DNA from 2 places in the Paraburkholderia denitrificans genome. Region 2 is predicted to be linked to the other one. Evidence: riboswitches for the same ligand, from Rfam matches in the RefSeq annotation. Region 2 holds a riboswitch; the other holds the start of a gene.
What was found. A riboswitch is a leader RNA that binds a small molecule or an ion and turns the genes downstream of it on or off. The one in region 2 is predicted to bind S-adenosylmethionine.
Positions count from the first base shown of each region.

Region 1: another riboswitch for S-adenosylmethionine. It lies ahead of ACFPTO_RS18195 (hypothetical protein); the one in region 2 lies ahead of ACFPTO_RS01515 (hypothetical protein).

Region 1 is NZ_JBHSMP010000021.1:22,751-38,413, forward strand. Features, by position in the region: gene ACFPTO_RS18160 (trans-sulfuration enzyme family protein) at 1-624, shown strand, start outside; partial or broken gene ACFPTO_RS18165 (ABC transporter ATP-binding protein) at 913-1,372, shown strand; gene ACFPTO_RS18170 (LysR substrate-binding domain-containing protein) at 1,617-2,531, shown strand; gene ACFPTO_RS18175 (dicarboxylate/amino acid:cation symporter) at 2,712-3,989, shown strand; gene cuyB (cysteate racemase) at 3,986-5,443, shown strand; gene aspA (aspartate ammonia-lyase) at 5,552-6,970, shown strand; gene ACFPTO_RS18190 (D-alanyl-D-alanine carboxypeptidase family protein) at 7,019-7,927, opposite strand; SAM-I-IV-variant riboswitch at 8,265-8,369, shown strand; gene ACFPTO_RS18195 (hypothetical protein) at 8,412-8,768, shown strand; partial or broken gene ACFPTO_RS18200 (IS6 family transposase) at 8,930-9,400, shown strand; partial or broken gene ACFPTO_RS18205 (MgtC/SapB family protein) at 9,374-10,015, opposite strand; gene ACFPTO_RS18210 (Nramp family divalent metal transporter) at 10,360-12,021, opposite strand; gene ACFPTO_RS18215 (hypothetical protein) at 12,135-12,284, opposite strand; gene ACFPTO_RS18220 (carbohydrate porin) at 13,751-15,241, shown strand.
Region 2 is NZ_JBHSMP010000005.1:22,720-38,382, forward strand. Features, by position in the region: gene ACFPTO_RS01445 (exodeoxyribonuclease VII small subunit) at 1-11, opposite strand, end outside; gene ACFPTO_RS01450 (aromatic ring-hydroxylating oxygenase subunit alpha) at 287-1,444, shown strand; gene ACFPTO_RS01455 (sulfurtransferase) at 1,546-2,415, shown strand; gene ACFPTO_RS01460 (dienelactone hydrolase family protein) at 2,470-3,354, opposite strand; gene ACFPTO_RS01465 (NAD(P)/FAD-dependent oxidoreductase) at 3,391-4,734, opposite strand; gene polA (DNA polymerase I) at 4,932-7,766, opposite strand; gene ACFPTO_RS01475 (LOG family protein) at 7,768-8,532, shown strand; partial or broken gene ACFPTO_RS01480 (chromate transporter) at 8,717-9,268, shown strand; gene ACFPTO_RS01485 (chromate transporter) at 9,279-9,806, shown strand; gene ACFPTO_RS01490 (AMP nucleosidase) at 9,865-11,391, opposite strand; gene ACFPTO_RS01495 (hypothetical protein) at 11,598-11,990, shown strand; gene ACFPTO_RS01500 (homoserine kinase) at 12,243-13,247, shown strand; gene ACFPTO_RS01505 (BPSS1780 family membrane protein) at 13,238-14,029, shown strand; gene ACFPTO_RS01510 (hypothetical protein) at 14,143-14,343, opposite strand; SAM riboswitch at 14,381-14,458, shown strand; gene ACFPTO_RS01515 (hypothetical protein) at 14,603-14,887, shown strand; gene ACFPTO_RS01520 (HNH endonuclease) at 15,546-15,663, opposite strand, start outside.

The sequences.
Region 1 (15,663 bases), on a different contig from region 2:
TTGCAGCAACCGATTTCGCTGGGGACCGATCTCGTCATTCACTCGTTGACAAAATATATCAATGGCCATGGGGACATTCTTGGTGGCGCGGTGCTCGGCAGCGCCGAACTGATCGACAAGATCCGGACCAAAGGCATGCGATACATGACGGGTTCCAGCCTGTCGCCCATGAGCTGCTTCCTGGTGTTGAGAGGTTTGAAGACGCTAAAAATCCGGATGCGTCAGCACGGCGAAAGTGCACTTCAGATTGCCGGGTGGCTGGAGCAGCATCCAGCAGTGTCGACGGTATGCTATCCGTTCTTGCCCTCACATCCGCAGCATGACCTGGCACACCGGCAGATGAGTGCGGGCTCCGGAATGCTGTCCTTCGAATTGCGGTCTGGTTTTGATGGTGCCACGCAAATGATTGATGGCCTCCATCTGATCGGAAAGGCCGTGAGTCTCGGCGACACTGAATCGCTGATTACGCATCCTGCCGCGCTCGTCGAGGCCAGGCAGCGGATCGATCCGTCGGCAAGACTCGCAAGAGGCGTGTCTCGAGCCATGATCCGGCTTTCCGTCGGTCTCGAAGATGTCGAGGACATCTGGGCCGATCTCGAGAATAGTCTTGATCGACTGGTTTGATCGGGTGGGCGATTGCCTGGAGAGCTTCGGCTCAGAGGGTAATTCTGGGTGACCGCCAACCCCTTGAGCGCTTCACTGTCGTCAGGATGGGCGTTCACCGTAGTCATACCCGCCGTGTACGCGGGCGAGGGGAGGCTTACAACGCGGAGCCGGGCTCGGCCGTGCGAACCGGGCGTCGCCAGTCGATGCCTTCGAGCACACGGATGACGGCGCGGTTCAATGCCTCCGTCGCCCGCCTGGTCTGGCCAGTCGTTCGCAGCGTTCCGTTACCACGCCGGTTACCCAAACGAGGTCCGCGGCATCTTCGCGCGCATGTCGATCATCGAAAACATGCAGATGGGCGCGTACCTGCGCAACGACAATGACGGCGTCAAGAAGGACGTCGAGCGCATGTTCGGCTTCTTCCCGCGCCTGAAGGAACGCGCGACGCAGCTCGCGGGCACGCTCTCGGGCTGGCGAGCAGCAGATGCTGGCGATGGCGCGCGCGATCATCTCGAAGCCGAAGCTCCTCCTGCTCGACGAACCTTTGATGGGTCTCTCGCCGATCATGGTCGAGAAGATCTTCGAAGTCGTGCGCACGATTTCGCAAGAGGGCATCACGGTGCTGCTCGTCGAGCAGAACGCGCGACTCGCGCTGCAGGCGGCGCACCGCGGCTACGTGATGGATTCCGGTCTCGTCACGATGGAAGGCGACGCGAAGCAGATGCTCGACGATCCGAAGGTGCGTGCCGCTTATCTGGGCGTGTGAATGTCTCAGCGAACGGGGGGCAGGATTCGGTGAACGCCAACAACGCCCGCCAAATCCATTTGACGAGCCGTAATCACTTCTCTTAATCTTTGCTCGTTCGTAGACACCCGAGAGCGGGGAAGCGTGGGGTTTAGTGCGACGACCACGAATGCCGAATTGCTCGACCGAATCGGCCATTTGCGGTCGTTCACCCGTCACCTCGACCGGCTGAAGGACAACCCAGTTGCGGACCGACAAGGAAGATATGGAAATCAAATGGATTGAGGACTTCATTGCACTCGCTCAGTACCAAAGCTTCTCGCGGGCAGCAGAGTTTCGCAATGTGACCCAATCTGGCTTCAGCCGCAGAATCCAGTCGCTCGAGCAGTGGGTCGGTTCCGAGCTGATTGACCGCAGCAGCTTTCCTCCCGTTCTGACTCCGGCAGGCCAACTTTTTCGCGAAGCAGCTGAGGATGTTCTGGCCAAGTTGTACGACACGCGGGCCATTATCCGCACGGAACAGCGAATTGCCGGCAAGAGTTTGCAAATCGCGGCGGGTCATACTATCGCATTGAATTTTTTGCCGACCTGGCTTAAGGCCCTCTCCAGGCATTTGGGGGAGGTGCGAGCTCGCGTCGTTCCGACGAATGTTCACGACTCGATTCTTATGCTCGTGAACGGTAACTGCGAACTGATGTTCGCGTATCACCATCCTGAACTTCCTCTTCATCTTGACCCGGTAAAGTATGAGCACGTCACGGTCGGTATCGACACGTTGATGCCGGCCAGTCGGCCGAATCCGCGCTCGGCACCCGTGTTTCGCCTGCCGGGCACGAAGAAACAACCTCTTCCCCTCATTTCATACACGGACACCAGTTACTTTGGGCGTTGCCTTGCGTTGCTGCTTGGCCGGGCAACCGCCGCCCCAGCACTGCAACTGCATTACGAATCGGATATGGCAGAAGTCCTGAAGAAGCTCGTCATGGAAGGTGAAGGTGTGGCCTGGTTGCCGCGGAGCACGATTGCCAGCGAGCTGGAGGCCGGTGACCTGGTACCGGCAGGACCAGCGGCATGGAATCTGGACATCGAACTACGCGTATATCGCGATTCGTCTAATCGGAATGAGTTTCTGGACGAACTTTGGCATTACCTCCGCGCTGGCTTGACCTCGCTCGATTAGGGGTTTTCCCGTGTTATGCGAGATTCGCATACGCGTATGACGCAACAGCATCATCCTTTTGTTGTCACTCCCTACCATGCGTCCTGACGGTGAAAGTGGTGGCTATGACATGCCACTTTAGCCCTTACTTCGCGCATGCCGGTCGTCAGGCCGTCCTGCGCCGACTACGGACGGATGGACATGAAAAATCGCCTTACCCTGCTGATTGCAGTCGGCATGATTCTTGGTGTGATTGCCGGCTATGCATGCCACACCAGCATTTCTGACCCCGCTACGCTGAAGGCCGTCGCGGGCTACTTCTCAATCGTTACCGACATCTTTCTGCGGCTCATCAAAATGATTATTGCGCCGCTGGTCTTCGCCACGCTCGTTTCCGGGCTGGCGGGGATGGACAGCGGCCAGGACGTAGGACGCATCGGTCTGCGTTCGGTGGGCTGGTTCCTTTGCGCGTCCCTGATTTCGCTGGCTCTTGGACTTTTCATGGCCAACTTGCTGCAGCCGGGGGCTGGTTTGCATTTGACCGAGAGTGCTGCCGAGGTGAACACGGGCCTCAATACGTCGGGGCTGAATGCCAAGGACGTGATTACTCACGCGTTCCCGACGAGCCTGCTTGACGCGATGGCGCGCAATGACATCCTGCAAATCCTCGTATTCTCGATTTTCCTCGGGGTTGCGCTCTCCGCCCTGAAAGGGGACTCGCGGGTCCGTGTTGTCGTTCAAGCGATTGATGGCCTGGTCCCGGTAATGTTGCGACTGACGAACTACGTCATGCGGGCTGCGCCGATTGGCGTGTTCGGAGCCATCGCGTCGGCGGTGACACTGCGTGGTCTCGATGTGCTGTACACCTACGGGAAGCTTATCGGTTCATTCTATCTGGGGCTGTTTGTCCTGTGGGCAATCCTGATTGGCATTGGTTGCGTATTCCTCGGTCGGCGCATCGGCAGCCTGCTCAAGGCGGTCCGGGAGCCGGCAATGCTGGCATTCTCGACGGCGAGCAGCGAGGCCGCATATCCGCGGCTGACCGAGCAGCTTGAGAAGTTTGGTGTCGACAAGAAAGTGGTCGGCTTTACGCTTCCGCTGGGCTACGCATTCAACCTCGACGGCTCGATGATGTATCAGGCGTTTGCCGCCATCTTCATCGCACAGGCCTTTGGTATTCACATGCCGCTCTCCGAGCAAATCTTTATGCTGCTGGTTCTCATGTTGAGCAGCAAAGGTATGGCGAGTGTGCCGCGGGGCTCTGTCGTCGTCGTCGCTGCGGTCGCGCCGATGTTCCATTTGCCGGTCGCAGGGGTAGCGATGGTCCTCGCGATTGACCAGATTCTCGATATGGGGCGGACGATGACGAATGTCATCGGCAACAGCATTGCCACTGCAGTCGTCGCGAAGTGGGAGGGGGCACGTCAGTTGAAGGCTAACGACTATCCGCTGGACCAGCCGCAGGTTGAAACACGATGAGCACGGGAATTGCGAAAAGCAGGCGCAAGTTTGGTGTTGTCGGCGGTCTGGGGCCGCTGGCAAGTGCCGATGTTTTCTTCAAGCTGGTGAAGGCGACGCCTGCTTCGTCAGACGCCGAGCATGCTGACGTAATCTTCGAGCAGTACCCATTCAGGGGTTCGGGGGCGGGTAGTGCGGTCACGATGGAGCGTAAGCTATACATCTTCGACATGATTCGAGATTTCGAGCGGCGCGGCGTGACGACGGTCGTGCTCCCCTGTTTTCTCAGTCATACGTTTATCGATGAGCTGAGAGAAAACACAAGCCTTCATATCGTGGATATCGTCGAAGCAGTTCGCAGCCACATACAGAGAAAATTTCCGAACGCAAAGCGGATAGGTATTCTGGCGTCCGACTATGTGCGCGAAAGGCGGCTGTTTGAGCGGTACTTCGTATCGCCTCAATTCGAAGTCGTGCACCCGCGACCGCACGATAATATTGACCTTGTGACTGAGGCCGTCTACGGCATTGATGGTATCAAGAGTGGAAATCTCCGCGGTCGGCCAGCGGAGTTGTTGCGCAAGGCCTGCGATGACCTCGTGGCCCAGGGGGTAGACGTCATTGTTCCTGGCCTGACCGAGATTGCACTGGTGGCAGAGGAAATCGGACCCATGAAGGTTCCGTTCGTCGACTCCAACATGGCCTACGCGCAGTTTGTCGTATCGGGCCAGTTTGATGCGTCGTCGCCAGTGTTCAAGGTAGGGGTCGTCGGTGGCGTTGGGCCTGCTGCAACAGTCGATTTCCTGAGCAAAGTCGTGCGCAACACACCTGCATCCTGCGACCAGGACCACATCAAGCTGCTGGTTGAGCAAAATCCGCAGATTCCCGACCGAACGGAAAACCTCATCGGAGATGGTGCGGACCCGACGGTATCCTTGTATGCGACCTGTAAAAAACTGGAAGACGGCGGCGCCGACATCATTGCGATTCCATGCAACACTGCTCACGCCTTCGTCGACCGAATCCAACCGTATCTCGGGGTACCTATCGTGAATATGCTGGCCGTTACGGTGAGCTACCTGCGCGAAGCGTTTCCCGGTCTGCGAGATATAGGTGTGCTGGCAACGTCGGGAACCATCGACAGTGGTGTCTACAGGAAGGCTCTTGAGGCTCAGGGGCTGCGACAGGTCGCCCCCGGGCCGGCGCTGCAGGCACGGGTGATGGAAGCTATCTATGGAAAAACGGGTGTCAAAGCTGGCTTCACGACTGGACAATGTCAGGAAGATATTGCTGCAGCAGTCGACGGGTTGATAGAAGCAGGCGTCGAAGTCATTGTTCTTGGTTGCACTGAGCTTCCCATCCTGCTGCCAGGCGGCGAGTTTGCCGGTACCGGCGGCGGTATCGTGCAACTGGTCGACCCAACCGAAGTTCTTGCTCGAAAGTGTATTGCGTACGCAAAGAGCGCTGGCGATTGAGCCGACGCGTCACCCCATAGCCAGTTCGTAGTCCATGTTTACCGGCCCTATGGTTCGGGCAAACCACGGACCGTCCAGGCTCATCTCAAACTCCTCTGGAGCGCCACTATGTCTACTTCAATCGAACGTATCGAACACGACCTTCTGGGTGACCGTCCGGTGCCGAATGAGGTCTATTACGGCGTGCACACCTTGCGTGCACTCGAAAATTTCCCCATCACCGGCATTCCAATTTCGGCTTATCCGAACCTGGTCAATGCGCTGGCCTTTGTCAAAGAAGCGGCAGCGCTGACCAATTTCGAGCTGGGCTTGCTTGCCGAGCACAAGATGAAAGCTATCGTTCATGCATGCCAGCAGATTCGCGCGGGGGTCGCGCATGAACAGTTCGTGGTGGATGTCATTCAGGGTGGCGCTGGCACCTCGACGAACATGAACGCGAACGAAGTGATTGCGAACCTGGCGTTGGAGCATCTCGGTCATCAGCGCGGCGACTACGCAGTCCTGCACCCGAACGAAGATGTCAATCTCGGGCAGAGCACGAATGATGTTTATCCGACCGCCCTGAAAATTGCGACCTATTTAGGACTCGCCCAACTGATTCATGCGATGGGAGTGTTGCGTGCGTCGTTCGAGCGCAAGGCTGAGGAGTTCCGTAACGACCTGAAGATGGGCCGGACTCAACTGCAAGACGCAGTACCGATGACGCTCGGCCAGGAGTTCAGCACCTTCGCAGTGATGCTCGGAGAAGACGAAGAGCGTCTGAAGGAAGCATCGATGCTCATCTGCGAAATCAATCTCGGAGCAACGGCAATCGGTACCGGCATTAACACGTCGCCTGAGTATGCGCCTCTTGCGTGCAAACATCTTGCCGCCATCACGGGGATACCGGTGACCACATCGCCCAATCTTGTCGAGGCGACGCAGGACGTCGGCTCGTTCGTTCAGTTGTCTGGCGTGCTGAAGCGTGTAGCCGTCAAGCTGTCCAAGACCTGTAACGACCTCCGGCTCCTGTCGAGCGGGCCACGCGCAGGTCTGGGTGAAATCAATCTCCCGCCTGTTCAGGCCGGCTCCAGCATCATGCCCGGCAAGGTCAACCCCGTTATTCCCGAGGTCGTGAACCAGATTGCATTCGAAGTCATCGGCAATGACGTGACCGTCAGCTTCGCGGCGGAGGCAGGGCAACTGCAGTTGAACGCGTTTGAGCCGATTATTGCGCACAGCCTGTTCAAGAGCGTCGCGCATCTGCGAGCGGGCTGTCTCACGCTCGCTTCGAAGTGTGTCGACGGGATTACCGCGAATCGCGAGCGCCTGCTGTCGCTCGTCGAGAATTCAATCGGAATTGTGACCGCACTCAATCCGTACATTGGCTACACGAATGCTACTGAGGTCGCGCAGCACGCGCTGGTGACGGGAAAAAGCGTCGCAGATGTCGTGATTGAGCGGGGCCTCCTGACGCGAGAGCAACTGGATGAAATTTTGCAGCCCGCGATGCTGACGCAGCCGAGGGCAGCTCTCCCGTTCAAGTGACAGCCCGAGAGCCGGGGGGCAACTGAAGCGCCTCGGCTCTCGCCCACATCAGCTCCGGTGTCCTTGGGTAGATTGCGGTTCGGATGTTCGAGTAATAACCCGTCGCCCGGAGGAGTCAGCGACCGGATAGTCCTTGTACGCGGAAAACGCATAGTTCAGCAGGTTGCCAGCGCCCGATATGCGGTCGTTGGCAGTAGGTGCGCCCATGACCACGGCGAAGACTCGTCGCGTCATGGGTGGATTGGCCTGTTGGCGCTTTGCCGTCGCGACGATACAGTAGCCGGCTGCGTCGGTATGGCCGGTTTTCAGACCGTCTACGGAAGGGTCTTTCCCGAGCAACCAGTTCTTGTTCCGTTTCTGGAACTTTCCATAAGCGAAGTGCTGCTCTGACGAGTAGGTGTAGTACTCGGGAAAGTCACGGGTAAGACGCGAGGCCAGCGTGGACAGGTCGCGGGCGGTCGAATGGTTCCCCGGTGTTGTGATGCCGGATGGCGTTGAGAAGTGGGTGTGCGTCATTCCGAGCTGCTTCGCCTTCTCGTTCATCATCTGCTCAAAACCACCACGCGACCCTCCAACGCGCTCCGCGAGGACCATGGCGGCGTCGTTGGCCGACGCAACAATCAGCCCTTGAACGAGCTCTTTGACGGGTACCGTCTGGCCCGGGGCCAGATACATCCTTGCTTCATCGCTTCCAACTTCGCCGACATCGGTAGCCTCGACCGGCACCTTTTCATCCCAACGGATTGTTCCGCGTTTCAAGGCATCGAGTACAAGGTACGCGGTCATGAGTTTGGTGAGCGAGGCCGGCTGACGTTCGGCGTCCGCGTCGTGCTCAACCAGCGTTTGGCCAGAATCGCCGTCGACCACTATCCAGGAATCCGCATGAATGTTAGAGGGCGGCTGGGCCGCGGCACTCCCTGCCATACCGGACAGACAGGACGCGATGCCGGCGGTCAAAAGCGAAAATCGAAAAAATGAATGAAATCGTCGCATCGTCGCTGTATGGACCCGTATCGAGAGTTGCTATGTTGCTTGTGCGGCAGTCGCGGCTGCCGTGAAGCGCTGCCGAATCCCTTTGCTGGTGAGATGATTCGGGGCCGCGATAGTACCCTTGCAAGGGTGGGTGCGCTATGCGGACTCCGCATGAATCCATGCGGAAACATCATGTGACGGTTGGCGTTCTGTACAAGCGTTGCGCAAACACCGCGTACACCTCTTGCGGTGCAGCCACCTTGTGCGGCACTGCTATTTCTGTATAATGGAAAAATATTCGATATATCGAATGATGTTGGAAGTAGTGCATCCAGAGTCGGACTTTCCGACGCCAACCTGCCCGTCCCGGGCAAGGTGGAAGCCTTTGAGGCGATGCGGCCGATTCACGGCAACGAAACGGGAGCAGCATAGCTAGCACCGGTTCGATAAATACTTATCCGGAGCATCTATGCATCACGATACCTCTGCCTCCTCCGCAACAGTCTCTGAAGACTGGTCGCACTTCCTTCCCGGCTTCATGCTGACGCATACGGTTCATCTTGTGTCAGGATTAAACTTGGCTATCGTCTCGACAGCCGCCGCGGTACTCGAAGGTGAGGCAGCCGCAGTGGACCGTTGGATAGTCACCCGGTGCGGTGATGTTCTTGAGCAGAAAATCCTTCTGGGAGAAATGACGGAAGGGCGAGCGGTTCGACTTCGCGAACAGCTCGCCGCGCTCGATGGCGTGTTGCGCACGAGGATGGAGCATCATTTCGTTCGAGCCGGTTCAGCAGTATCCGAAAAGGCACAGGCGAGCGCCGGTTAGGCTAGGGCAGCCAGAACAGATATCTTTGTTCTGGAATCAAGTACGTGGATTCTCCGAACGGACGGCTTGCTAAAGGCCGTCTCGCCGCCGCCAGGGTACTGTACAGGGCTCTGTCGCGCTAACGCGCCAGGATTCGCACTCTCCCATGAATCTCGAACGAGATGGGCAAAACGAATGCACCTCGCGCAACATTGCTGGTGGATATCGGTAAGGTACTCAAGCGTTTGCACTATCCGCTGGACGTGATTCTGCTATGTGTTCGCTGGTACGTGGCGTACTCGCTGAGCTTGCGCAACCTCGAAGAGATGATGGCCGAACGTGGAATCGAGGTGGATCACTCAAGCGTGCACCGCTGGGTAATCAAACTTGTACCGTTGATCGACAAGGCATTCCGAAAATGCAAACGCCCGGTAGGCAGTATCTGGCGCATGGACGAATCCTACGTCAAGGTCAGAGGCCAATGGAAATATTTGTACCGGGCCGTCGACAAGGAGGGCGATACCGTCGACTTCCTGATGCGTGCCCATCGGGACAAGGCCGCGGCGCGCCGCTACTGCGAGAAGGCGATAGCGAACAACGGCGAGCCTGAAACGATTACCGTCGACAAGAGCGGCCCCAATCTGGCCGCACTTCGACTGGTACTTTGGATGCGCGCGTACGGTCGCCGTCACCTCGACACGCGACGGGTCACCCTCGATGTCCTGGCTAACGAGACTCTGAAACGATAACGGCTGCGAGTACATTGAATTCGAGAGCAGCGTGCGGATATGAATCTCGTCCTGCTCCTGGCACACAACGGTCAGAGCATATTCACGGATCAGATCGGCTGCCGACACCGATGTCGCGTTGATAGCGCGGCTGACCTCGCGCAGCAAGGTGTTGGCCAACAGCACAAGCGCGGTCCCCGCAATTGCAGGCCCGAAGTGTCCAGTGCCGCAGAGCACGCCTACGGCAGCCGAGCACCACAGGGTTGCAGCGGTATTGATCCCCTGTATTGCGCCCTTGTCGCGCATGATGACACCGCCGCCGAGAAACCCGACACCGGACACCACATACGCTGCGATCTGCGTCGCACCGGATACACCGTTTCCGGCCAACATCCCCAGCGTAACGAAAAGGCATGCACCGCTTGTCACCAGCGTGATAGTTCGCAGTCCGGCCGTTCGCTGGCGCATTTGTCGCTCCAGACCGATGGCCACACCACATGCAAAGGCGGCAGGCAGGCGCCAGCTGAATTCCGAAGTCATGTCGTGGACTCCTCATGCAGCAGCGCGGGGCGTTCTGGCAAGGTCTGGCGCTACAGATCGGCGCAGATCCACCGGCCCATCCTTCACCGTGCCTGAACCGTGCTTGTGCGAACAGGCGCCCATGAAGGCGCCTGCTGGGCCCGCCAGACCAGTCCCGACAGCAATACGCCCCACAGCGGACTTGCCGACATCAACGCCCGGCCACGACGAGCGCCTGTCCGACGCCGCTGGATGGCCTATCGCGTCATGCAGAGGCGGTTGCGTACAGGCTGCCTGTGCTCGCGCGCAAAATCCCGTACCGCGCGTTCATGAAAAGGGGCGGACATGCGCCCGCCCGATCCGATTTAGTGAATGGCCATCTGCACGACCTTGACGATGACCAGCCCCACCGCGACGACGAGGTAGATGCGAAGCACGCCCATCCACACGCGCGTCGACAACGTCAGGTGCTGCGGTGCCGGCAGGTCTTCGAGTGGTGACATACGCCACGTGTTGCGCAACTCCTTCAGGGCGGGCTTATTGAGCGCCAATTCATCATGCGTCGCAGTCGTACCGCGCGACTTGCGCGAGAGTTCCACGGCGGCGTACACGGCTGCGGCAAGTCCACACCCGCCCACGAGAATCTTCATGATCGCCGCGCCGCTGATATCCGGATACACGGTAGCGGCCGTGAGGATGATCGACAGGACGACGAGGACGGCAATCACGGCGCCCGTGAAGACGTTCAACTTCTTCGAGTTCACCCATGGGCCAAGCACAGCCTTGTCATTGCATAGCAGCAGCAGGAAGACCGTTGCGCTCGGCAGCAGCACACCAGCCAGCGTCTGCACAGCTTCAGTCAGGAGGCCAAGCGGGCTGCCCGGGATCAACACGAGGGCGGCAGCCAGCACGATGATGCCGAAGTAGACGAGATAGAAGCCCTTCGCGTCCAGCACGCTACGGTGCAGCGAGTGCTTGACCTTGAAGACATCGCCAATCGCGTAGGCCGTCGACAGCGAAACGGCGGCGGCGCCGATAATCGACGCGTCGAGTAGCGCAACCGCAAAGATCGTAGCCGACGTCTGGCCAACATATTTGTGCAGACCCGCGATCACGCCGCCTGCATCGGTGAAGTTGCCGAACTCGGGTCTGCCATCAAACAGCGCAGCCGTGAAGGCCATCATCGCCACGGCGCCAACGATCACGAACGCGATGCCGATCCAGAGGTCCACTTTTTCATACTTCATGAAACGCGGCGTGATGCGCTTGTCGATCACGTAGCTCTGCTGGAAAAACAACTGCCACGGTGCGACGGTCGTGCCAACGATGCCGATCACAAGCAGCATCACGTCGGAGAGCTTCGAATTTTTGGGCCATGTCGGCACGAAGAAGTCGCGCGCGATGACGCTAACCGGCGGGTGAATTGAAACGAGTACCGGGATAAGCAGGAGGCTCAACAGGCACAGCACGATCGCAAAGCGTTCGAAGCGCCTGAAGTCGCCCGTACTGACCGCCGCCATCGTCAGAACTGCTGCGATGCACACGCCGAAAACCTTCGATACGCCAAGAAAATCGAGCGCAAACGTAATGCCGATGAACTCGGTGACGATCGTGAGTGCATTGAGCAGGAAAAGGTCGATGACGCTGAAGGCACCCCAGAACTTGCCGAAGCGTTCGAAAATGAGGCGTGCGTGGCCGACACCGGTCACGGCGCCGAGACGCAGGACCATTTCCTGATTCACGTAGAGAACCGGAATCAGCAGTGCAAGCGTCCAGAGCAGCGACGTGCCGTAGTTCTGGCCGGCTTGCGTATAGGTGCCGAAAGCGCCCGCATCGTTGTCGCCGACCATGACGATGAGGCCGGGGCCGAGGATGGCGAGCAGCGTGCGCAGACGCGCCATCCAGTTGCTGCGCGGAGCAATGTCGTGGTGGGCGATCGTGCCGAGTGCGCCTTTGATATCGCCTACGTGCGCATCGTCTAGCACGGCAGTGCGGCGCTGCGCGATGTTTGCCGGTGTGGTGGACATTTTAGTTATTCCTTGTCGGTAACGCTTGACGTCGATGCCTGAAAATCGTGGCGCGGCCCTGCCCCAAGCCGGTGTTTGAGCAGTGGGCTGGCTGGCGACCACGCGAGGCAGTGTCAGTGAGCGAGCTTCTTGAGCGCCGTCCAGATGGCAGCGGCAACACCGGCCGATACGTGTGAACGGGGGGCAAGCGCGAGCATGTCGTTGTAGTACGTGCGAGATTCTTCGACGCGCGGGAATTGCGAAACGAGCAGAGCGAAGTGCATGGTGATTCCTCCAGTAACCTGAAACGTGGTGCCTTTGACCAGGCCCGCCTTCGTTTCTGTTCGCACGGGGCGAAGTGCTCGTGCGGGTGGAGGAACGTGTGTGGCCAGGAGGTCAGGCGAAGCGAACTGCGTTCGTCGAGAACGCACGGTGAGTCGTGCAAGGGCAAGGCTCAGGGTCGGGCATCGTGAACTCCTGTGTCATTTGGGTCCGAATCGAAAATTGACGGACGTGTTTAACCGCACGTCGATTTGCGCGGCATTCAGCGCGCGCAAAACGGCGTGAACAAGCGGCGCCGCGAGCCAACGGCTCGCTGCGACAAATCGTCTGGACGAATGTGCGTGACAACACATGCGTCAATGACGGCGGCCAATCGAAAGATGCGCGAGGAAAGAAACTGCGGGAGCTACTGCGGCGCGCACCGTCTGCCTGCTGGCAGGACGGCGGCTAAGGAAGATTCAAAGCGGGCGTCGTGCCGGTCAGGCAGAAAAACTGATCGAAGGTCGACTACTGCAACTGTCCAAGGCGTATGCCCCTTTCGTGAAAACATCCGAATTCTAGTGACGGCGCGCGAGCCGAGTCAACGAATTTTTCGAAGATTTTTCTTTCGATTCCGTTACCTGGTGTGGATGCGAATCATTTTTCTCACCTCTTCATATCGCATCCACGCAGCATGGGCTGCAGCTGCGCTCGCAGCGTTGCACACACGCGACGCAGCGATCGATCGGGCGTTGGGACTGGAGGCCATCGCGCGCGGATCGGCAGGGAGTTCAATGTCGCTTTTTACGCGACTAAGCACTGCATAGCAATTTTTACTTGCGCGGTCACAAACGGCGCGCATAGAATCCGCCCTGTCTTCCAAACAGGAGAGTCCCTCGTGGACGCAAGCTCTAGCAGTCGATCTTGTAAGCCGGTCCATGCCGGCACCCAAGCTGCAATCACGCGTTAGCGACACCGGATTCCCCGTCCTGCCGCTGACCCGGATTGCCCCGGGCCAGCGCGCTTCTTCCCAGGCCGCCTTTGCGGTTTGTCTGTAGCACGCTCCCTTTTTTTTGCGCAAGCGTGCCGACAGCGTTCACTCGCTGAACAAGCGGCGCTTTCCGAACGTTGCCCGGCCTTGCCGGGCCAGACGGGAGTTGAATCATGCATATCGAACGGTTTTTGCGCGTCTCACGCGCTTACTTGCTCGCGTCCGCGGCCATTGCATCGCGCCGGGAGCGCGAAGGACATGGCCTGCTCTGGGGACACGCAAGCATGCGCACTGCGCAATCAGTCCAACGCGCCACGTCAATCGCAGTGCTCTGGGCGACATCAACACGCAACGTTTGCGGCACATCATGGCCCGCCTGAGCGGGCTGTCGTCGCGAATCGACTTCCCCAAACTGCAGATCATCAGAAAGCCCGCACCGAATGCCTTTCAGCTTCGGCATCGCTCATTCATCGGTTCGTTTCACCAGAAGAAAACCAAATGCTCTCCATTGGCACGCTCACACAAAACAACAACCGCATTGACACGCAGTGCCGCTTCGCTCAGTTTTCGCGCCTGAAGCCAGTCTGCATAGCCGCAGCGCTAACGCTTGCACTGGCCGCTGTTGCAAGTGTTCCCGCTCACGCGCAGTCGGCGTCATCCGACCCGGCAGCAGCAAACCAGGACGCCGCGCCGACTGGTTTCTGGGACCGTTCGAACCTGCTCGGCGACATGGGTGGCCTGCGTACGCTATTGGGCAACTACGGTGTGACATTCAATGCGCAAGAAACGAGTGAGCTCTACGGCAACTTCTCCGGCGGCGTCTCGAAGGGCGCTTCATACAACGGCGCCACGCAATTCGGACTTAACGTGGATACCGGCAAGGCGTTCGGTCTGAAAGGCGGCACCTTTTTTGTCGATGCCCTGCAGATTCACGGACACGGCATCACCGGAGCACGCCTGAATTCGCTGCAGGCCGTAAGCGGCGTCGAGGCGGAAGCGACGACGCGCCTGTGGGAGCTCTGGTATCAGCAGTCGCTGGGCGACAAATTCGACGTCAGGATCGGCCAGCAGAGCCTCGATCAGGAATTTATCGTCAGCCAGTACGCCAGCACGTTCGCTAATGCGGCATTCGGTTGGCCCGAGTTGGCTGCTACTGCCTTGCCCGCGGGCGGCCCCGCCTATCCGCTGGCATCGCTCGGCGTGCGCCTGCGGGTCAAGCCAAGCGATTCGATGACGCTTCTCGGCGGCATCTTCGACGGCAACCCTGCACCGGGCAACGGCGACCCACAGCGGCTCAACGCCAGCGGCACGCAGTTCAACCTGCACAACGGCGCCATGATCATCGGCGAGGTCCAGTACGCGATCAATCAGCCTTCGACCGGGGACTCCGCTGCAACGCAGCCGAGCGGGCTCCCAGGCACCTACAAGCTAGGCTTCTGGTACAACAACAATCGCTTCGCAGACCAACATCTCGACACGAATGGCATCTCGCTCGCGAGCCCCGCGTCGAACGGCGAGCCCGCCACGCATCGCGGCAACTTCAGCGTTTATGCGATTGCAGACCAGATGGTGTGGCGCCCGCGTGCGGACAGCCCGCAATCGCTCGGCGTGTTCGCGCGCGTAATGGGCGCGCCGGGCGACCGCAACCTGCTCGACTTCAATCTCAATGCCGGGATCGTGCTAAAGGCTCCGTTCAAGGGTCGCGACAACGACTCTGCAGGACTCGCGGTCAGTTACGCGAACGTCAGCGCAAGCACGAGCGCGCTCGATCGCGACATCGCAACTTTCCAGACGCCGGGCTATCCCGTGCGTACCGCAGAGACGGTGATCGAGGCGACGTATCAATACCAGGTCACGCCATGGTGGCTGCTACAGGGCGAACTCCAGTACATCTTCCATCCGGGCGGCGGCATCGCCGATCCGAATAACAACGGTACGCGTGTGCGCAATGAGGCCGTGGCGGGACTGCGGACGGTTGTGACGTTCTGATGGCGTGACGTTTTGAGGTGTCCGGGTCCGTCAACGGTATAGCTAACAGGCCCGGATATACGGTCATTCGAATGACGCGTTCGCCGCGGAAATGGTCCCGTGGTCGACCTAAGCGTCGGCAATGGACTGTGACTTGTCCTTCAAGGAAGGCACGGAATGACCGTTACACTTTGAATGCAGCCTTAGCGATGGTGCCTTGTTGACGGGCCGATGCGGGTCGTCTACGGCCGACCGCGTCAGTCAGTAGGCAGCCCACCAGCGACATTCAGCGAGTCCTGTGTACTACCTCAAGAACGACTCCCACTCGCCGGAGAAGAGCCCTTCACTTGTCTGTTAAAGGGTGCTCATCACAGCATCGTGGTGACTCACGCTGAGCAGACAGCCTGAATCTGGCTCGCCCCGCCCCACACAGGATTAGATAA
Region 2 (15,663 bases):
GGTTTAGCCATGAGTGGTCGCAGAATTGAAACAAGGCGGAGATTCTACGCCAAAAGCGTGCCGATAGCCCCGCTCGCAGACGCATAAGCCGTGGGCACGTTATATCGGATGCTGACCGAAATTAATCCCGATGGCGAAATTACACCGTTGCTGGAGCGCAATTTTGGCAAAAATCAGTGACTTAGCTATCGCGCAGGGGGGTAAACGGGTATAATCCCCGGCTCCCTAAATCGAATCTTCGATGGTTGGGTTGTTCACTGCTTTCACGTCTTCATCGGGAGTGGGAATGTCCAATCTGAGCAATGCATTGCAGCTGCATTCCACCCACTGCCAGCTGCCAGTCACCGCTTATTTTGACGATGCGCTACTGAAGCGCGAAATCGAAACGCTTTTCCAGAAAGGTCCCCGTTATGTCGGGCACGAGCTGATGGTGCCCGAGGCGGGGAATTATTTTGCCCTGCCGAGCGAGAACGAGGGGCGCGTGCTGGTGCGCAACCAGCACGATCAGGTCGAGCTGCTCTCGAACGTGTGTCGCCACCGCCAGGCCATCATGCTGAACGGCCGCGGCACGGCCGACAATATCGTCTGCCCGCTGCACCGCTGGACCTACGACCTCAAGGGCGACCTGCTCGGCGCGCCGCACTTCGCGGACAACCCCTGCCTGAACCTGAGCAGCACGCCGCTGCAGAAATGGAACGGCCTGCTGTTCGAAGCCGCTGGCCGCGACGTGGCGCGCGACCTCGCCCAGCTCGGCCCGGCGCAGCATCTCGACTTCACGGACTTCATGTTCGATCACGTCGAGATTCACGAGTGCAACTACAACTGGAAGACCTTCATCGAGGTCTATCTGGAAGATTACCACGTCGTCCCGTTTCACCCGGGCCTCGGCAATTTCGTGTCGTGCGACGACCTGAAATGGGAATTCGGCGAGTGGTACAGCGTGCAGACCGTGGGCGTGCACAACCATCTCGACAAGGCCGGCAGCCCGACCTACCGCAAGTGGCACGACGAGGTCCTGCGCTATCGCAAAGGCGTGCCGCCGGAGTTCGGCGCGATCTGGATGGTCTACTACCCGAATCTGATGATCGAGTGGTATCCGCACGTGCTTGTCCTGTCGTGGCTGATTCCGCAGGGCACGCAGAAGACGATGAACATCGTCGAGTTCTATTACCCCGAGGAAATCAAGCTCTTCGAGCGCGAGTTCGTCGAAGCCGAACGCGCGGCCTATATGGAAACGGCCATCGAAGACGACGAGATCGCCGAGCGCATGGACGCCGGCCGCCGTGCGCTCCTCGAGCGCGGCGAATCGGAGGTCGGCCCGTACCAGAGCCCGATGGAAGACGGCATGCAGCACTTCCACGCGTTCTTGCGCCGCGAACTGGGCACCATCCAGGCATCTTCGAGGCACCATCCAGGCACATTCGGAATGCCTCGGCCCGGGTAATGACCGGCCAGAACGAAAGACGGGCTTCAGTCCGTCTTTTTGTTTAGACTGAAGACATCGGGCCGGCCTTGCCGGCCGCGCATCCATCAGGAGCCGTCGTCATGCCGCACACCCATCACACCACGCTGATCTCCGCCGCCAATCTCCATGAGCGTCTGGCCGCCGCGCCCGGCAGCACACTCGTGTTCGATTGCCGCTTCGACCTCGTCAACCCCGACGTGGGCGAAACCGCCTGGGCAGCCGGTCACATTCCGGGCGCGCAGTATCTGCATCTCGACCGCGATCTGTCCGGCGCGAAGACCGGCAAGAACGGCCGTCATCCGCTGCCCGATCGCGCAGCGCTCGTGAACACGCTCGCGGCCCGGGGCCTCAACGAAGGCCAGCAGGTTGTCGCGTACGACGCGCAAGGCGGCTCTTACGCAGCGCGTCTGTGGTGGCTGCTGCGCTGGCTCGGTCACGACTCGGTCGCAGTGCTCGACGGCGGCCTGCAGGCATGGGAAGCAGCCGGCTATCCCCTGTCGACGGACGTGCCGCACGCCGTCAAAGGCAACTTCAAGGCGGGTGCGCCGCTACAGGTGACGATCGACGTGCAGGGCGTCGTGCGCAATCTTTCGACGCACGAACTCGTCGTGCTCGACGCACGCGCAGCCGACCGCTATCGCGGCGAGAACGAAACGATCGATCCGGTCGGCGGCCATATTCCCGGCGCGCGCAACCGTTTCTTCAAGGACAACCTCACCGCCGATGGCCGTTTCAAGCCGGCGCACACGCTGCGCGAGGACTTCACAGCCGTGCTCGCGGGCAAGACGCCCGAGCATGCCGTGCTGCAATGCGGCTCGGGCGTGACGGCATGCCATAACGCACTCGCGATGGAAATCGCCGGACTGCACGGCGCGGCGCTCTACGCCGGTTCGTGGAGCGAGTGGTGCGCCGACCCGTCGCGTCCAGTCGCGACAGGGCCGAATCCCTGAGCACGCCCAGGCCCGATCCAACCTCCAACCTTCCAACCTTCAAGTCACGCAGCGTCACGCGACGCCGTGTGACTTGAACCACGCGAGCGTGCGCGTCCAGCCATTCTGGGCGTCGGCCCTGCGATAGCTCGCGCGATAGTCGGCGAAGAACGCATGGCCCGCGTCGTCGTATACGACGAATTCCGAGCCACGCCCGCCCTGCGGCCCTTGCGCGATTGCCTGCTTCATCTGCGCGAGCGTGTCCTGCGGAATGCTCGTGTCCTGGCGTCCATATAGACCGAGCACCGGCACCTGCAACTCGCCCGCGAGATCGAGCGGATTCTCCGGCGCACTCTGCGTGTGCGGCCCCGCCACGCGCCCGTACCACGACACCGCCGCCTTCAGATGCGGATTGTGCTCGGCGTAAAGCCATGTCACGCGTCCGCCCCAGCAAAACCCGGTGATGCCCAGACGTTTCAGGTCGCCGCCATGCTGCCCGGCCCAGTCGACCGTCGCGTCGAGGTCGGACATCAATTGCGCATCCGGCACCTTGCTCAAGATGTTCTGGTCGATCTGCTGGATCGTCGGATACACCGACGCATCGCCTTCGCGCACGAAGAGATCGGGTGCGACGGCAAGGTAGCCGAGTTTCGCAAAGCGGCGGCAGATATCGGCGATATGTTCGTGCACGCCGAAAATCTCATGCACGACGACGATCACCGGCAGATTCGTCTTGCTGCGCGGCTGCGCGCGATACGCGGGAATCAGCGTGCCGTTCGACTCGAAGCCGACTTCACCGGCATCGAGACCTTCGGCATCGGTATGAATGGTTTGCGCGGAGACCGGCAGCACGGCGGCGGCAAAGCCGCCGCCGAATGTGGCTCCAAGCGCGGTTTTCAGGAAGGTGCGCCGGTCGAACGGCACGTGCGGTACAAGGGAATCGACATCGGGCTTGAGCATGCAACGCTCCTCGTTCGACGACGGCGCCTGCGGCCGTCAATGCAGCTTCACGCGCGGCAGCGTGGTGCGGCGCAGCCAGTGCGCGAACGTGTCGAGCACCATGCGCGCGTAGCCGTGCAACGCGGCAATGTGCAGACGGTACAGCGACATGTACATGAAACGCGCAAACAGCCCTTCGATCAACATGTTCCCGCCGATCACACCGCCCATCAGATTGCCGACCGCGCTGAAGTGACCGAGCGACACCAGCGAGCCGAAGTCGCGATAGGTGAATTCCGGCAGCGGCCGTCCGTCGAGCAGGTTGCCCATCGCCCCGAGCAGGAATACGGCCTGCTGATGCGCGGCCTGGGCGCGCGGCGGCACGTTGCGTTCGTTGCCGGGCCACGCGCAGGCGGCGCAGTCTCCGAACGCGAAGATGTTGTCGTCGATTTCGGTCTGCAGCGTACGGCGCACGCTGAGCTGCCCGAGCTTGTTGACGGGCAGTCCGTCGAGTTGCGCCAGCACCGGCGGCGCAGTGATGCCCGCGGCCCAGACCGTGAGGTCCGCGCGCACGGCCTTGCCGCTTGCCGTATGAACGACACCCGGCGCGACCTCGGTGACCCGCTCGGCAAGCAGCAGACGTACGCCGAGTTTCTGCAGCAGATCGGCGGTCGCCGACGACACGCGCTCGGACAGCGCGGGCAAGATGCGCGGCCCCGCTTCGATCAGCACGATGCCGACATCGTGGCGCGGATCGAGCTTGTGGAGCCCATAGGCGGAGAGCACCTGCGCCGTATTGCGCAGTTCGGCCGACAACTCCACACCGGTTGCACCCGCACCGATGATCGCCACCTGCACGCGCGGCTCGCCGCTCACCGCGGCACCTGCGGGCGCAGGCTCCGGAGCCTGATGCTCGGCGCGCATGCACGCCGCGATGAGCCGCTTGCGAAAGCGCTCGGCCTGCGCCACGGTGTCGAGTGCGATGGAGTTTTCGGCCGCGCCCGGCACGCCGAAAAAGTGCGTGGTGCTGCCGATCGCCAGCACGAGCGTGTCGTAGTCGAGTTCGCGCGGCGGCAACAGTTCGCCGCCGTCATCGTCCTTCACGGCGCCGAGCATGATGCGCCGCGCCGCACGGTCGAGTCCGATCAATTCGCCCTGCTGGAATTCGAAACCATGCCAGCGTGCCTGCGCCGCGTATTCGAGTTCCTGTGTGAACGGGTCCATGCTGCCCGCTGCGACTTCGTGCAGCAGCGGCTTCCAGATATGCGTCGGAAAGCGGTCGACCAGCGTGACGCTCGCCCGCGGCTCGCGGCCGTTGCGCGCCTTGCAGTAACGGTCGCCCAACCGCGTCGCCAGTTCCAGACCGCCTGCGCCTCCTCCCACAACGATAAACCGATGCATAAACTCTCCGTGCGTGTCGATAAGTGCGTACGCGGCACGGCGGCAAGGTGCGCCGGCCGGCCGCTCAATGTCGGCTTACGGAGCGCACGGCAGCAAGCCGTGCGCCTGCGCACGCTTGCGTGCGCGGGTATTGCAGGTTCGTTACGGCAAAGCTTTCGCGTGCATCGCGGCTTAAAAGCGCGGCACGGCGAGCGTGATCAGTGTGCTTCTTCCCAGTTCGCGCCGACGCCCACTTCGGCGACGAGCGGCACCTTGAGCGTCGCCACCGAACACATCAGTTCGGGCAGACGTTTGCGCACTTCGGCCAGCTCGTCGTCGGGGACTTCGAGCACCAGTTCGTCGTGCACCTGCATGATCATTTTCGTGCGCATGCCGCTTTCGTCGAGCCACTTCTCCACTGCGATCATCGACAGCTTGATGAGGTCTGCCGCCGTGCCCTGCATCGGCGCATTGATCGCAGCGCGCTCCGCAGCCTGGCGGCGCGGGCCATTGCCGCCGTTGATCTCGGGCAGCCACAGGCGCCGGCCGAACACGGTTTCGACATAACCGCGCGATTTCGCGTCCATGCGCGTCTCGTCCATGTAGCGCGCAACGCCCGGATAGCGCGCGAAATAGCGGTCGATATAAAGCTTCGCCGCATCGCGCGTGATGCCGAGATTCGACGCGAGCCCGAATGCGCTCATGCCGTAAATGAGGCCGAAATTGATGACCTTGGCGATGCGGCGCTGGTCGGCGCTCACTTCGATCGGCGTGACGCCGAACACCTCGGAAGCCGTCGCGCGGTGAATGTCGTCGCCGCGCGCGAATGCGGCGAGCAGCGACGCATCGCCCGAGATGTGCGCCATGATGCGCAGCTCGATCTGCGAATAGTCGGCGGATACGATCTTGCGTCCCGGCGGCGCGATGAACGCCTCGCGGATGCGCCGCCCTTCGCCCGTGCGCACCGGAATGTTCTGCAGATTCGGATCATTCGACGCGAGCCGCCCCGTCACCGCCACGGCCTGCGCGTAATTCGTGTGAACCCGGCCCGTTTGCGCGTTGACCATGCGCGGCAGTTTGTCGGTGTATGTGGATTTCAGCTTGGACAGCCCGCGATGCTCGAGCAGCAGCTTCGGCAGCGGATAGTCTTCGGCGAGCTTTTGCAGCACTTCTTCGTCGGTGGACGGTGCGCCGCTCGGCGTCTTCTTCACGACCGGCAATTGCAGCTTTTCGAAAAAGATCTGGCCGATCTGCTTGGGCGAGCCGAGGTTGAATTCGCCGCCGGCGAGCGCGTAGGCTTCCTGTTCGAGTTCGACGAGCCGAACCGCAATTTCGGCACTCTGCTTGTCGAGCCGTTCCGTATCGATCAGCACGCCGTTGCGCTCCATCTGGCGCAGCACGCGTGAAGTCGGCATCTCGATCTCGCGATACACGTAGTCGAGTCCCCTGCCGGTTCCCTTGTCCTGCGCAACCTGCGGATAAAGCGCGAGATGCAATTGCAGCGTGATATCAGCGTCTTCGGCCGAATACTCCGCCGCTTTATCGAGCGGCACTTCATCGAAGCCAATCTGCTGCGCGCCCTTGCCCGCAACCTCTTCGTATTTGATCGTCTTGATGCCGAGATGGCGCAACGCAAGGCTGTCCATATCGTGACTGCGGTGCGATTCGAGCACGTACGATTCGAGCATCGTGTCGTGCTCGACGCCGTTCAACACGATGCCGTAGTTCGCGAGCACCTGCTCGTCGTACTTCATGTGCTGGCCGACTTTCTTGTACTGTCCGCCTTCGAACCACGGCTTGAGTCGCGCGAGCACATCGGCGAGCGGCAGTTGTTCGGGCATGTCCGGCCCGCGATGCGCGAGCGGCAGATATGCGGCATGCCCCGGCTCCGTTGCGAACGACATCCCCACCAGCTTCGCGACCATTGGATCGAGCGCCGTGGTTTCCGTGTCGAACGCGGTAAGCCCGGCCGCCTCGATTTTCTTCAGCCACGCATCGAACCGATCCCACGTCTGGATGGTTTCGTAATGCCGCGGCACGTCGAGCATCAGCGCGGGCTGCGCTTCGGCTTCGCGCGCTTCACGCGCTTCACGCTGGTTCGCATTAGCGTCAGCACTCGCCGCCACGGGTGCAGCGCCATTCGCAAGCGCTTCGCTCAATTCGCGCGTCCAGGTCTTGAAACCGTGGCGCGTAAAGATGTCGAGCAATTCGTCGCGCGCTTCGGCGCGCGTGGCGAGCGAACCGCCGATCGACTCGATGTGCTGCGAAAGATCGCATTCGGTTGCCACGGTAACGAGTTGCCTCGCCATCGGCAGGAATGCAAGCGCATCGCGCAGATAACCGCCCACGGCGCCCTTGATTTCGGCTGCATGTTCGACGACGCCGTCGAGCGTGCCGTATTCCGTGAGCCACTTGACCGCCGTCTTCGGGCCGCACTTGTTTACGCCAGGCACGTTGTCGACGGTGTCGCCGATCAGCGAGAGATAATCGACGATGCGCTCGGGCGGCACGCCGAACTTCGCAATCACGCCTTCGCGATCGAGCGTTTCATTCGTCATCGTGTTGATGAGCGTGACGTGATCGGTCACGAGCTGCGCGAGATCCTTGTCGCCGGTCGACACGATCACTTTCATGCCGCGCTTTTCCGCTTCGCGTGCGAGCGTGCCGATCACGTCGTCGGCTTCGACGCCTTCCACCATCAGCAACGGCCAGCCGAGCGCGCGCACGGCCACGTGAATGGGCTCGATTTGCGCGGCTAGAGGCTCGGGCATGGAAGGCCGGTTCGCCTTGTAGTCGGCATACCAGTCATCACGAAACGTCTTGCCCTTGGCATCGAACACGCACGCGCTATACTCTGCCGTAACCTCCTTGCGCATACGGCGCAGCATGTTGACGATTCCGTATAGCGCACCCGTCGGTTCGCCGTCAGGACCGCGCAGATCCGGCATCGCATGGTAGGCCCGATAAAGATAGCTAGAACCATCGACCAGCAGCAGGGTCTTTCCTTCCAGCTCAGTTTGTAGCTTGGTTTCCACGCGAAGTTCTTCAGGCATTATGGACAAGAGAAAAGTGATTCCGAGTCTGCGTTCACTCGCAGATCAAGAGCGCGCAACGGCCAAGAAGGCGCGCGCATCGTGGCAGATGTTCACGATTATGGCAGAGTTTATCGAGGCAACCGAGTATCTGTCCGAGATCCGTCCGGCGGTCAGCATCTACGGTTCCGCACGCCTGAAACCGGACTCGGAGTACTACCAGCTCGCGACACAAATCGCCCGAAAAGTGTCCGACGCGGGCTTCGCGGTGATCTCCGGCGGCGGCCCTGGCATCATGGAAGCAGCCAACCAGGGCGCGCACGCGGGCAAGTCGCCTTCCGTTGGCCTGAACATCGAATTGCCGCACGAGCAATCGGGCAATCAATGGCAGGACATCTCGTTGCGATTCCGCCATTTCTTCACGCGCAAAGTCACGTTCGTCAAAAACTCCGATGCGGTGATCGTGATGCCGGGCGGCTTCGGCACGCTTGACGAACTCGCCGAAGTGCTCACGCTGATCCAGACGAAAAAATCGCGGCACGTCCCCATCATTCTGGTGGGCGCGGAATTCTGGAAAGGCCTGCTTGCCTGGTTCCGCTCGGCGCTCGTGCCGATGGGCCTCATCAATCCTGAAGACATGGATTTGATGAAGGTGACCGACGATCCCGACGAAGTGCTCGAAGCGGTGCTCAAGTTTTACGAGGACACCGGAGAAGAAGGCGAAGAGAGCGAAAAAGAACAGCGTACGCGCACCGATCCCGACGAAGACCGGATGTTCTATCTCTGAGCTTGCGGTTCGCACGCGGCATGGCGCAGAGCCATGCCGCGCGCGCATCTGCAAAGCGATCGCATGATGCTTGTAGCGGCTTGTAATTTCAGGTCACATGCGATGCCATGAAGTTGCTTTGTGACGACGCCGTTTTGCGCTATTTGGCGCTACGCTCGCTACTTGCGTCAACGATCGTCCCAGCATGAAACAGATTTCCTCCACGACTCACACCCCCACTGTGCGTGAGTTATTCCTCGGCTTTCTCGGCCTCGGCTTCACATCTTTCGGCGGCGCGCTGCCGCTCGCACGCCGCACCATCGTCGAACACCGCCGCTGGCTTTCCGCCGCCGAATTCACCGATCTGCTCGGCCTGTGCCAGTTCCTGCCGGGCGGCAACGTCATTAACCTATCCGTGGCAATTGGCGTGCGATTTCACGGCTGGCGCGGCGCACTCGCCGGGCTGCTCGGGCTGATCGCCGGACCGTCGCTTGTTGTAATCGGGCTCGGCGTGATCTACGAACAAACGCAGAATGATCCGCGCGTGCAGCACCTTTTCGTCGGGCTTGCCGCTGCGGCCGCCGGGCTGCTCGTCGCCATGGCCGTGAAGATCCTGCTACCGCTGCGCCACGATCCGGCTGGCGCGTGCATTGCGCTCACTGGATTCATTGCGATAGCGATACTGCGCACGCCGCTTTTGCTCACCATGCTGGTACTCACACCGATCGGGATCGCGTTCGCAGCCCGCGCCGCGCGAGCAACGCGTCATGAACGCCACGCTCGTCTCGCTCGCCGCGATTTTCAGCCAGCTTTCGCTGCTGGCGTTCGGTGGGGGCAACACGATCCTGCCCGAAATGCAGCGACAGGTCGTGGACGTGCATCACTGGATGCCGGCCCGCGAATTCAGCGCGCTCTTCGCACTCGCCCAGGCTGCGCCAGGCCCGAACATGATGATCGTCACGCTGGTGGGCTGGCATGTGGCGGGCTGGGCAGGCATGCTCGTGACGTCGGTGGCGAAGTTCGGCCCGTCGTCGCTTGTGACGATAGCGGTGCTGCACGCGTGGGACCGCTTCAAGGACCGGCCATGGCGGCGCATTGCGCAGCGCGGACTCGTGCCGGTGACCGCTGGCCTTGTCGCTGCGAGCGCGGTGCTCATCGCGAAAGCGTCCGATCCGGCGTGGATCGCATGGGCGATTACCGGGGTCTGCGCGGTGCTCGCGTTTCGCACGAAGATCCATCCGCTCTGGCTGCTTGCGGCGGGCAGCCTGATTGGGTTGACTGGTTTTGGGCAGTGATGATCGCGTGGCAATGTGAAGCGCGGGCGCGCTCCACATTGTGTTTCGCACGGCTTTCCTACTGAAACGCCACCTCCGCAAAGCTGCGCAATTTACGACTATGCAGCTTGTGCAATCCATTAGTCCGCAAGATCTCCATCGCCTTCACGCCGATCTGCAGATGCTGGTCCACCTGAGCGCGATAAAACGAATCGGCCATGCCGGGCAGCTTCAATTCGCCGTGCAGCGGTTTATCGGAGACGCACAACAGCGTGCCGTACGGCACGCGAAAGCGAAAACCATTCGCCGCGATCGTCGCACTTTCCATATCGAGCGCAATCGCCCGGCTCTGCGAAAGACGCAGTACGGGCTCGCGGTGATCGCGCAATTCCCAGTTGCGGTTGTCGACGCTCGCCACGGTGCCCGTGCGCATCACGCGCTTGAGTTCAGGGCCGTCGAGCTGCGTGACCTGGGCCACCGCGCGCTCCAGCGCCACCTGCACTTCCGCGAGCGCGGGAATCGGCACCCACAGCGGCAGATCCGCATCAAGCACATGATCCTCGCGCACGTAGCCGTGCGCGAGCACGTAGTCGCCAAGCCGCTGTGTGTTGCGCAGCCCCGCGCAGTGGCCGAGCATGATCCAGGCGTGCGGGCGCAGCACCGCGATGTGATCGGTAATCGTCTTCGCGTTCGACGGCCCCACGCCGATGTTGATCATCGTGATGCCGCTGCCATCCGCGCGCTTGAGGTGATACGCCGGCATCTGCGGCAGGCGCACGGGCGGCATGCCCTCGTGTTCCTGTTCGCCGAGATTGGCGTTGTACGTCACCACGTCGCCGGGCTCCACGAACGACGTGTATTCACTGCGATAGCTGCACAGATCGGCGTCGTCGGTGCGCGCCATCATCGCGCGCCCGAGCTTCACGAATTCGTCGATATAAAACTGGTAATTCGTGTAGAGCACGTAATTCTGGCAATGCGTGGGCGACGTCGCCGTGTAGTGCTTCAGCCGATGCAGCGAAAAATCCACGCGCGGCGCCGTGAAGAGCGCTAGCGGATGCGGCTCGCCCGGTCCCGGTTCGAATGTGCCGTTGACGATGCGGTCGTCGAGCTGCGCGAGGTCGGGTGTATCGAACACGTCGCGCATGGCCACGAGGTGCTCGCGGTCGAGTTCGCCTTCGAGGTGGATGCCCTCGGCAAACGCAAAGTGAATGGGAATCGGCTGATCCGACACGCCCACGTCGATCGACACACGATGGTTCTTCGTGAGCAACCGCAGTTGTTCGCGATAGTAGTCGCCGAACAGGTCCGGCCGCGTGATCGTCGTTTCGAAGATGCCCGGGCCCGCCACAAAGCCGTACGAACGGCGCGAGTCGACATGGGTGTTCACTTCGGTGCGAACGCGCACGAACGGATAGCACGCGCGCACGCGGCGCTCCAGCACTTCGCCGCGGCGGTAGCGCGCGAACGCGTCGCGCAGGAACGACGTGTTCGCCTCGTAGATCGTCGAGAGCCGCGCCACCGCATCGGCAGCGTCCTCGTAAGACCCCGTCGGGAAATCGTATGCGGGCAACATGAGCGGCCGCAGATTGGTATCGTTGTTCATCGTCATTCGCCTCCAATCGGTCGAACCACCTTACCACGGAACCCGGGCATTCTTGCTGTGCCCCTCGCTGCAACGTCAAGCTGGCCGGCGCGGTACGGCGTTGGTCACCCCCGGGGTCGACCCGCGGCCGACGCCGGAGTCGCCGTGGGTCGCGGCGGCGGGATTTGCTAGAATCGAGCTATCAAACCGGAGAAACACCGATCATCATGAAGTCGCTCCTTCTCATCGTTGCTGCGACGACACTCGCGTTCAGCGGGTTCGCCACGGCCGCGCCCGCCGACGACGCGAAAACCGCCGTCGAGGCCCAGTCCGCCAATGAGCGGGCGGGTCTGCCGGATCTCGCCAAGATCAACCGGCCGGCTGCCGAGGTCACCTCGAAGGTCGACGTCAACGTTCCGCGCCGGCCGAGCTTCCACGAAGTGAGCCCCACCGGCACCGAAATCACCGAATATCGCGACAAGGGCAAGCCCGTCGAAATCAACGTGCACTCGAACTTCGGCACGCGCTACACGATGAGCGCGCCCGCCGACACGTCGCCGCAGGTGCGCCCGAACGGCACGCCCAGCACGCGGCTGCCGTCGATCAACCTGCGCTACTGATCCGCAACGCCGTCCGCGCGCGCCCAGCGCAGGCAGACGGCGCGCGTTTCACCGCGCTGCGGATTCGCTGCGCACTTGAGCTGTGAGTCTGGCCGCGAGTTCGAGCCATGAATTCGAACCACAAGCGCGCGGTGCGGGCTGGATGCCATGTAGCGTCGGCAGACCGGCCCAGATTCCGCCGAAAGCCCGATAAAACGCCGGCCGCCCCCGCGTACGCCGGCCGCCCGACCACGCAACCAACACATTTCTCGCATGGCCGTCTTCACCGCTGTCACCGAAACCCAGCTTGCCCAATGGCTGCGCGACTACGATCTCGGCGACGTGGTCGAATTCCGCGGCATCCAGTCCGGCATCGAAAACAGTAATTTCTTCCTGACGACGACGCGCGGCGAGTACGTCCTGACGATCTTCGAAAAGCTGTCCGCGGACCAGTTGCCGTTCTACCTCGACCTGATGCGCCACCTGGCGTCGCGCCGCGTCCCGGTGCCCGACCCCATGCCGCGCGCCGACGGCGCCCTCTTCGGCCCGCTGCATGGCAAGCCCGCGGCAATCGTGACGAAGCTGGAAGGCGCGCCCGAACTCGCGCCGGGTGTGGAACATTGCGTCGAAGTGGGCCAGATGCTCGCGCGCATGCACCTCGCCGGGCGCGATTTCAAAGCCGATCAGCCGAATCTGCGCAGCCTGGAATGGTGGGAAGAGACCGTGCCGACGGTGCTGCCGTTCCTCGACGAAGCGCAGCGCGACCTGCTCACGAGCGAGCTTGCGCACAGCCAGGCGTTCTTCGCCTCGGCGGACTATGCGCAGATGCCGGGCGGCCCGTGCCACTGCGATCTTTTCCGCGACAACGTGCTGTTCGCGCACGCGCATCTGGCGCCGGGCCACGAAGTGCGACTCGGCGGCTTCTTCGATTTCTATTTTGCGGGCTGCGACAAGTGGCTCTTCGACGTGGCCGTCACGGTGAACGACTGGTGCGTGGATCTCGCGACAGGCCAGCTGGATCGCGCGCGCGCCGAAGCGCTGCTTCGCGCCTACCAGACGGTGCGCCCGTTCACGTCGGCCGAAATCCGCCACTGGAGCGACATGCTGCGCGCAGGCGCGTACCGCTTCTGGGTGTCGCGCCTGTATGATTTCTACCTGCCGCGCTCGGCGGAGCTGCTCAAGCCGCACGATCCCGGCCACTTCGAACGCATCCTGCGCGAGCGCCGCGCGAACGATGCCTCCGACGCCCTTCACGCAGAACAAGGCTCATGCAACTGATCGAAGTTCCCGCGAAAACGGGCTATGTCTGGTTCCGCCAGGGTATCTGGCTGTTCCGCCGCAACCCGCTCGCGTTCCTCACGCTGTTTTTCACGTATCTGCTGGGGATGACGCTCATCTCCGCGATCCCGGTGGTGGGCGGCGTGCTGCCGCTCGTCCTCGTGCCGGGCGTGGCGGTCGGCTTCATGGCGGCCTGCCGCGACACGATCGCGGGCAAGCCGTTCTTTCCGACGATTCTCGTCGACGGCTTCCGCGCCTATGGCACGACGGTGACGAAGCGCCTCTTCGCGCTCGGCGGCGTCTATGTGGTGGCGATGCTGCTCGTGCTCGCGGCGTCGGCGCTCGTGGACGGCGGCACGCTGCTGCAGTTGATGACCGTCGGCGGTTCGACGGGCAGCGATTCGTTCGAGAACAGCGGTGCGCCGCTCGCACTGCTCGTGTCACTGGTGATCTACGTGCCGGTGGCAATGATGTTCTGGTTCGCGCCCGTGCTGACGGCATGGCACGACGTGCCACCCGTCAAGGCAATGTTCTTCAGCGTGGTGAGCTGCTGGCGCAACAAGGGCGCTTTCGTCGTGTACGGGGCGTTGTGGATGGCGGTGTCGATCGGCATTTCAGCGGGGCTTTCGCTGCTGCTGAGCGCACTCGGTGCGAGCGAATACGGCGTCGCCCTGCTGATGCCCGCGCTTATCGTCCTGTTGACGATGATGTATTGCTCTTTTTACGCGACCTATCGCGGCTGCTTCGGCGTACAAGAAACGGATACAACAACTTTATCCTGACTTTTCAATAACTCAGGAAGACCATCGGGTTAAGGTCATCAACCGTTTAGCGTTGCTTTCACTCACAGTACCGGGATCGTTTGCACCAAAATTGCACCGTTTTCACGACCTGTTTAGCGTGCAAAAATCAATAAAAACAAATGGTTATGGAAACTTAATGCAATCAGCAGCACGTCAACGACGATACATGAAGCCGGGGAGGGATCAATATCTTCCTTCGGTGCAATTTTGGGCATTACCGACGGTGCGAACTTTATCTGCTCAACACCCAACAACGACTCCAGTTCACTCTTCGTGAGTACCAGACGACCCATGATTTCGCCACTTGACAGACTCCCGGAATTATGAAATGGTCTCGCTCGTCCCGATTTGAATTATCAGCTTGCGGGGACGTTAAACATGCAGCTAAAGCGAGGGGAACCCGTTTTAGCGTTAGCTGAACGAGTTTTTTTCGTTTACGTCGCGGATTTAAAGCACAACTTGCAGCGCGACTCACAAATTCTGCTAAAGCGTCGCCATGCCTCTCCCCCCGAAGGCCGGTGATCGCCGGAACCATCGGGGTGGGAGATACACATGACAAAGCCACTATTGGGCGTTCTGCCCTCCCTGGACAGCCTGTTTGACGGCTTCCGCTTTCAACTGAATCCTCCTGAGAACCACGTATTGCTGACCGGGCTACCCGGCACTGTCCGCAATGGGGTATTTCTCTTCGTGCAACCTCGTGCTGACGTGCGTGAAGCCATTGCTGCGCGCTGCACGAACGGCGTCATCGGCGGCTTCCGCGTCATTCGTTCCGCACAGTGGATGAAGCAAGGTCTACTGCTGGCAGGTGTGAAAATTACTTCATTTTTTGATTAAATAGCATTGTTTTTCATTATTTTGAATTTTGATAGAACTTAGAGTTTGCTTGACTGAATATTTCATATAGATAATAAAAATTAGCCCAAGAATCCAAATTTCTTCGCCTGACCGCGTGAACAAGCTGATGCCGTGCGCGTACCCACCGCGAACATTCGTAGCCCACAGGCGAACGAATCCACGCAATGCTTTATGAATCAGTGAAAATCTAGGGGAACCTGGCGAACACCGGTAAAGTGTTCAGGTAGATGACGGCAGGCAAAATGCCTACACAGGAGATAGTCTCGATAGACTCACCTGAGAGTGAGCTTTTTATATCAACAGCCACACTACTTACAACAATCGGCTCAGACCACATCCAAACCGCTTTCCGAGCGCATTGCAGCTTGCGCCGTTAATACCGCCTGCTTCAGGCAGTTTCAGCATAAAATCAAAATAGCAACATTATGCCAATCCTACCTCCAAGATCGCCACAAAAGTCAAGATAAATCGTTTCTAAAAAACAACAGCCGAAATCGGAGAAAGGCCACTTGAAATCCGGTGATTCGGACGGCGGCCACTTTTCAATGTCGCCTAAATCTTTGAATATCCCTCGAAAATCACGACTCTTCCGGACGCTATTCCGCAAAATTCCGAATTTGCATCCGGTCTATCCGGTTCAACCTTCGCTCGATTCTCGGCCACTGCACCGTGCCGTCAACATTGTCTTCAATTCGTCAATATCGATAGCCGGTCGTTGCGTATGCAGCATTGCATGGCAATTCGGGCATACTGGC